DNA from 3 places in the Paucibacter sp. B51 genome. Region 2 is predicted to be linked to each of the others. Evidence: predicted binding sites of a transcription regulator. Region 2 holds the regulator's gene; each other region holds the start of a gene.
The links. The regulator LexA, encoded in region 2, represses DNA repair genes until DNA is damaged. The targets are predictions, from matches to a motif close to ACTGTATNNNNATACAGT.
Positions count from the first base shown of each region.

Region 1 (2,267 bases), 2.9 Mb from region 2:
CCCATGTCTTCATCGCGGAAATGCAGCTCCCAGGGCACGATGACATCGTCCTCGGGCGGCACGGGCAGCTTGGCATCGCCGTTGAGCAGCTCGCCGCGCAGGCCCAGCACCTGGTAGTAGACGGTGTCGGTTTCGTCCGCGCGCAGCAGGGCCGCTGCCTCCGGGGCCAGGGCGTAGCGGGAGCGGGCGCTGCGCCCCTCGGGCAGCGGCGCGGCCGAGGCCACTTGCAGGCCCAGGGTGCGGGCCATTTCGCCGAGCTCTCGGTCGTAGGGCCGGCTGGCGATGCCTTGCGCCACCAGCCAGGTCAGGGCCACGCTGATCGGCCAGATCAGCAGCAAGGGCGCGAGCATCCAATCGAGGATCTCGCCAAACAGCGAGCGTTGGCCGGTTTCAGCCGCCATGGTGGGGCAGGCTCCGGTTGGGCGCGGGCGTGGGCGTGGGCTTCAAGCGCCGGGCTGGATCTTTTCCAGGCAGTAGCCGAGGCCGCGCACGGTGGCGATGCGGATCGGGCCTTGCTCGATCTTCTTGCGCAGGCGGTGGATGTAGACCTCGATCGCGTTGTTGCTGACCTCTTCGCCCCACTCACAGAGGCGCTCGACCAGTTGGTCCTTGCTGACCAGGCGGCCGGCGCGCTGCAGCAGCACTTCCAGCAGGCTCAGCTCGCGGGCCGAAAGCTCGATCATCTGGTCGTTGATGTAGGCCACGCGGCCGGTGGCGTCGAAGCTCAGCGGGCCATGCTTGATCACCGAGGAGGCCGTGCCCAGGCCGCGCCGGGTCAGGGCGCGCACGCGGGCTTCCAGTTCCTGCAGCGAGAAGGGCTTGGCCATGTAGTCGTCGGCGCCCAGGTCCAGGCCCTTGACGCGCTGCTCGACGCTGTCGGCCGCCGTCAGGATCAGCACCGGCATGGAGGAGCCTCGGGCGCGCAGCTTGCGCAGCACCTCCAGGCCATGCAGGCGCGGCAGGCCCAGATCCAGGATGACCAGATCGAACTCATGCGAAGCCAGGGCCGCATCGGCCTCGGTGCCGCTGCCGACCTGATCCACCGCATAACCGGAGGCGCGCAAGGAGCGCAGCAAGGCATCGGCCAGGACTTGGTCATCTTCGGCAATCAGGATGCGCATGCGTCAGTCTCCATCACTCATGGCCAGGGGGCTAGTTCCCGCATTCTAGGGATGCCAGCCAGGGCTTCGGCGGCTCACAGCTGCTTGTGCGCGGTGAAATCAAGCGCCATCCGAATTTTGACTTCATCAATTGCTGGCTCATCCAGTGAGCCAGTGGCGCCCTAGGATTCAGCGATGACACGGCGAGAACCGAAACGGCTTGCCAAAGTTCAATCGTCAAACTACTGTACAAACATACAGATTGCGACATAATCCGCCCAGCCCTTTTCAGGAGAACGAATCATGGATGCCCCCGTCAAAGCCCTCAACACCGAAAAAGCCAAGGCCTTGCAAGCCGCCCTCAGCCAGATCGAGAAGCAGTTCGGCAAGGGTTCCATCATGCGCCTCGGTGAAGGCGAGGTGATCGAGGACATCCAGGTCGTCTCCACCGGCTCCCTGGGCCTGGACATCGCTCTGGGGGTCGGTGGCCTGCCGCGCGGCCGTGTGGTCGAGATTTACGGCCCGGAGTCCTCGGGCAAGACCACCCTGACCCTGCAGGTCATCGCCGAGATGCAAAAGCTGGCCGGCACCTGCGCCTTCATCGATGCCGAACACGCGCTGGACATCCAGTACGCGCAAAAGCTGGGCGTCAATCTGCAAGAGCTGCTGATCAGCCAGCCCGACACCGGCGAACAGGCCCTGGAAATCGTCGACGCCCTGGTGCGCTCCGGCTCGGTCGACCTGATCGTGGTCGACTCCGTGGCCGCGCTGACGCCCAAGGCCGAACTCGAAGGCGAAATGGGTGATTCCCTGCCGGGTCTGCAAGCCCGCCTGATGAGCCAGGCCCTGCGCAAGCTGACCGCCACCATCAAGAAGACCAACTGCATGGTCATCTTCATCAACCAGATCCGCATGAAGATCGGCGTGATGTTCGGCAGCCCCGAAACCACGACCGGTGGCAACGCGCTCAAGTTCTACGCCTCGGTGCGCCTGGACATCCGCCGCATCGGCTCGATCAAGAAGGGCGATGACGTCATCGGCAGCGAAACCAAGGTCAAGGTCGTCAAGAACAAGGTCTCGCCTCCGTTCAAGACCGCCGAGTTCGACATTCTTTACGGCGAAGGCATCAGCCGCGAAGGCGAAATCATCGACATGGGCGTGATTGCC
Region 1 is NZ_JAPIVN010000001.1:1,268,454-1,270,720, forward strand. Features, by position in the region: gene OOB33_RS05350 (sensor histidine kinase) at 1-401, opposite strand, end outside; gene OOB33_RS05355 (response regulator transcription factor) at 444-1,121, opposite strand; gene recA (recombinase RecA) at 1,404-2,267, shown strand, end outside.
Region 1: a site for LexA is predicted at 1,345-1,362, ahead of recA (recombinase RecA). Genes of this name have one in related genera too.

Region 2 (2,267 bases):
GCGGAATGGATGCTGCCGGCGAACATCACGAACACACCAGGCACCCCTCCCTCCGCAGCGAGAGTGACTGCATCCAGCAGGTTCTGCGGACCATCGGTCTGAAGGGCGGTCGCGGGCCGCATGGCCGCGGTGATCACCACGGGCTTGCCGGGTGCCAGGACGCGCTGCAGGAAATAGGCGGTCTCTTCCAAGGTATCCGTGCCGTGGGTGATGACCACGCCGGCCACTTCTGGACGCGCCAGATGCGCCGCGACCCGTTCAGCCAGCAGACGCCAGGTCGCGAAATCCATGTCCTTGCTGTCCAGCTGCACAACTTGTTCGGCCTCCAGCGCACGGCGGGCGAGCGGCGGGATCGCCGCAATCAGCTGTGCGACACCGAGCTGCGCGGCCTGATAACCGACATTGTCCGAGGCATCGGCCGCCGTACCGGCGATGGTGCCACCGGTTCCGAGAATCACGACCAGCCCCGATTTCGCTTCAAACACCGGCGCATTCACGGCAATTGTTTCTTGCTTGCTTTGCAATTTTGAATTTCCTGGATGAAAATACAGTCACTGGATAAATATTCAGGCAATCAAGCCCCAGGGCCCCAAGCAGAGGACGACCACCGTGGAAGACAGCCCGAAACTCACCGCGCGCCAACAGCAGATTCTCGATCTGGTGCGAGCCGCCATCGAACGCACCGGCGCTCCACCGACCCGGGCCGAAATCGCCGCCGAGCTCGGTTTTCGTTCTGCCAACGCCGCCGAAGAGCATTTGCAGGCCCTGGCTCGCAAAGGCGCGATCGAACTGGTCGGCGGCACCTCGCGCGGCATCCGCCTGAAGTCTGACACATTGAGAGCGCTCAACTCCGCACGCGATGCCCGCGAGTCAAAAGAGGCGCGCGAGTTTCAAGCCGGATATGCGCGCGGCCGCGCCGCACCCCGCGGCAGCGATCGGCAGCAACTCGATTTCCCTTTGGCCAGCCTGGCCCAGCTGAATCTCCCGCTGATTGGGCGCGTGGCCGCCGGCCACCCCATCCTGGCGCAGGAGCACATCGAGCAAAACTACGCCGTCGAAGCCAGCATGTTCGCCAAGAAGCCCGACTTTTTGCTCAAAGTGAAAGGCATGAGCATGAAAGACATCGGCATCATGGATGGCGATCTCTTGGCCGTGCAGAAAGCCTCGGACGCCAAGAACGGCCAGATCGTGGTCGCCCGAATCGGCGACGAAGTGACCGTCAAGCGATTCAAGCGCGGCCGCAGTGGCATTGAGTTGCTGCCCGAGAACACCGATTTCGAACCGATTCAGGTGGCCGCCGATGACGACAGCTTTGCCATCGAGGGGCTGGCGGTGGGCCTGATCCGCAATCAGATGTTCAGTTGATCCCCCGACCGCACGATGTGCAACCCTTGCCCGGGTCGGGCCTACTTGCTCCGCCCGTCGATAGACAGCCAACGACGCGTCTGAATCGCTCGCCGCCTCATGTCGCGGAAGACCCAGCACATACGAAAGAGCCTCCAATGCAGGCTCTTTTGTTTATTCACATTGGTCCTGAACGGGCGGACGCTTGATCAAACATTCGTCCGATCACGAGTTGTGTGGCTGGAACAAAGCAATCTGCACCAGACCCAAAAGAGGCGCCGCCTGAACGCGCAGGAACCTTGCCAAACCCCGTATCGAACCCTTGCATTACTGCAGCTGAATACCTCACAGACGAGGCGCCATCGCTGATGGTTTGATCTCCAATGGAGATTTCGAGACTGAACCGCCGGAATGACAAGGAAATGTCGTGCAGGTATTGATCAAATAGTCCGTTTTCATCAACAGCGCAAAGCCACGAATATCGAACGGAAAAGAAAAAACCCCGCAAACTTTCGTTTGCGGGGTTTCTCAATATGTTGGCGGAGTGGACGGGACTCGAACCCGCGACCCCCGGCGTGACAGGCCGGTATTCTAACCAACTGAACTACCACTCCAGATGAGACACAATATCGAAATCGATATTGCGCTGCACCGGACAAGTTACGCAGTATTCATTCAAACACTGCCAAGCCTTGTCAAACTTGGCGTCCCCTAGGGGATTCGAACCCCTGTAGTCACCGTGAAAGGGTGGTGTCCTAGGCCTCTAGACGAAGGGGACTCAACCTTCTAGCCTGATCACATCCTGAATCGCGCGCCACTTCCAAACAAAATTTGGTGGTGGAGGTAAGCGGGATCGAACCGCTGACCTCTTGCATGCCATGCAAGCGCTCTCCCAGCTGAGCTATACCCCCAGATCCTTGCGA
Region 2 is NZ_JAPIVN010000001.1:4,160,103-4,162,369, forward strand. Features, by position in the region: gene OOB33_RS17560 (asparaginase) at 1-524, opposite strand, end outside; gene lexA (transcriptional repressor LexA) at 610-1,365, shown strand; tRNA gene OOB33_RS17570 (tRNA-Asp) at 1,882-1,958, opposite strand; tRNA gene OOB33_RS17575 (tRNA-Glu) at 2,047-2,122, opposite strand; tRNA gene OOB33_RS17580 (tRNA-Ala) at 2,180-2,255, opposite strand.

Region 3 (2,267 bases), on a different contig from region 2:
CAATGGATCCAACATGGCTTCAAGATCACGCTTCAATCCGTTCTCAACGCCAGCGCGAGCAAAGGCCAATGCGGCCAGACTGTTGGGCCCCCATGCCAAAGCCTTCACACCAAACCCTGCACACTCCGCAAGAACGCGGTCACGCAAGGCGCGCCGCCCTTTGAACAGCCTCGTACTGGCCTCCACCTCCATTGCCACAGCCTCCTCGACCAAGCTGACTCTGGGCGTGAACTGCAAAGCCCAAAAGGCCAGCGCTTGAAGAGATGCGTCAATGGGGGACGACGTCGCGCTCAAATCCGGTCGTCGAAGTACGCACCACAACATCAGGCACTCGCAAGGTAAGACGGCTTGGATAACGCAAGCGCTGGGTCATGATGTCCATGAGACCGCCAGGAACAGACATCAAGCGCAGTTCGGCATCGAAACTCGGACCGCGACGTTTGAAAATTCGTACACAGAGTTCCCAGTCCTCCGACACACGAACCTGCAAACGAAGCGGCGCCGCTGAAGACTCGCCCGCCACAAGGGCCGGGCGAAACACGAAAACAGGTGCATCACACCCCGAGGCCAACACCTGCAAGCGCCGAACTTGCTCGGCACGCACCTGCGGCAGCCAAGTCAAGACCGCTCCGCAAGCATTGCTTTTGATAGCTTGCTCCGTTGCCCACAGGCGTTCATGAGGCTTTTCAACATCCACCCAAAGCAACCGATTCGAATCGATGCCATCGCAACACAAGCCAGGAGGGTGCGGACGGTACGGAGGGCCGATGACGGCAATATCACGCCCTCTTTCACTCACAGCGCGCAGCGCAGCAGATGCCAGACGCCACTCCAGCAAGGCAGCCCGATTGATCAAGACCTCAGTCAAGCCGCGGCAGGGCCAACCATGCCCTGGAAGCTCGGCATCCAGGGCCGCGAACCCTGTAGACAGGGTGAGCTCCGCAGTTTGGCCCAGCTGATCGCCACGCCAAACCGCCGCTTCCACCTTCGACGGCAAGGCGCGGAAAGCCGGGAGTGGCGGCCGGCGATCGAATGCGAAGGAAGGGGTGGGTGGCCCTGCCTCGACGGATGGTAGAGAACGCATGATGGTGTGAGAACCTTTTTGGCACTGTATTTTTATACAGTATATTGATCATCTCACCCATCACACTCAATTTTTGAAAAACTCATGGCACAAACCAGAGTCGCCCGTGCCTAGATTCACGCCCCCATTGCGGTGCCCGAAAGCCCCCCTCATCCACAACAAGGGCCGTCATGCTTGATTCGCCCACAGCCAAGCTGCACCGCAAGGTGCACGGCCCGATACCCGCACGGCCGCACAATCCAGCAACATGGGGCGCAGTCAACGGCTGCACAATGGATCTCGTTGCAGCAGCACGCCTTGTGCTGTGTCTAGGAGAAACACCCCATGAACAAGACCCTCATCACCGCCAGCCTCGTGGCCCTTGCCACCCTGAGCGCCTGCTCCACCACCAGCCCCGATGTGATTCAGCGCAATGAAGCACAGCGCATGGCCGTGGTGCAGGACGCCACCGTGCTGAGCGTGCGCAGCGTCACCGTGGACGGCTCGCAAAGCGGTGCCGGCGCCGTCACCGGCGGCGTGGTCGGTGCCGTGGCCGGCTCTTCGGTGGGCGGCCGCCGCGAAGGCCAGATCGTTGGCGTGCTGGGCGCCGTGGCCGGCGCGGTGATCGGCAATGCCATTGAGCGCAGCGCCTCCCGCGAGGAAGCGATCGAAGTGCTGGTGCAGCTGCGCAACGGCGAGCGTCGCTCCATCGTTCAGGCCAAGGGCAATGAGAACCTGAACCCGGGCGAAGCCGTGATCCTGACCACCACCGGTGGCAAGACCCGCGTGACCCGCGCCCCTGCCGTGCGCGTCGACACCACGAATTGACCCTGAATCGGCGCATCGTCTGCCGCGGATGGCACGCGGTGCGCCTTGAAATTGCTCACGCCCTACTACCTGCCCCTCCCTAGGCGGCTTGGCGCCTCAGCGCCACAGCCCATGATCGAATTCGGCGAACACAAGGCCGACCATCCCCGATCGACCTCACAAAGCGCCATAAAGCTCCACCATTCCCCGCGCTAACTTGCTAAATTAGCCGCTTATCTCTGTTTTCCCATGCGCAAGGCATGCGAAAACTAGCACTCACGCATCGCTGAAGTCGCATCTTGAAGTTCACGCCCATACGGCAGAACTCAGAAAGGCTGTGAATGAGTCGTCGAACGGGGGGTGACTTGGGCAATCGTCCTAGAACGAAACGCCTGAG
Region 3 is NZ_JAPIVN010000002.1:502,156-504,422, forward strand. Features, by position in the region: gene OOB33_RS23075 (Y-family DNA polymerase) at 1-294, opposite strand, end outside; gene imuA (translesion DNA synthesis-associated protein ImuA) at 269-997, opposite strand; gene OOB33_RS23085 (glycine zipper 2TM domain-containing protein) at 1,409-1,891, shown strand; gene OOB33_RS23090 (hypothetical protein) at 2,212-2,267, shown strand, end outside.
Region 3: a site for LexA is predicted at 1,108-1,125, ahead of imuA (translesion DNA synthesis-associated protein ImuA). Genes of this name have one in related genera too.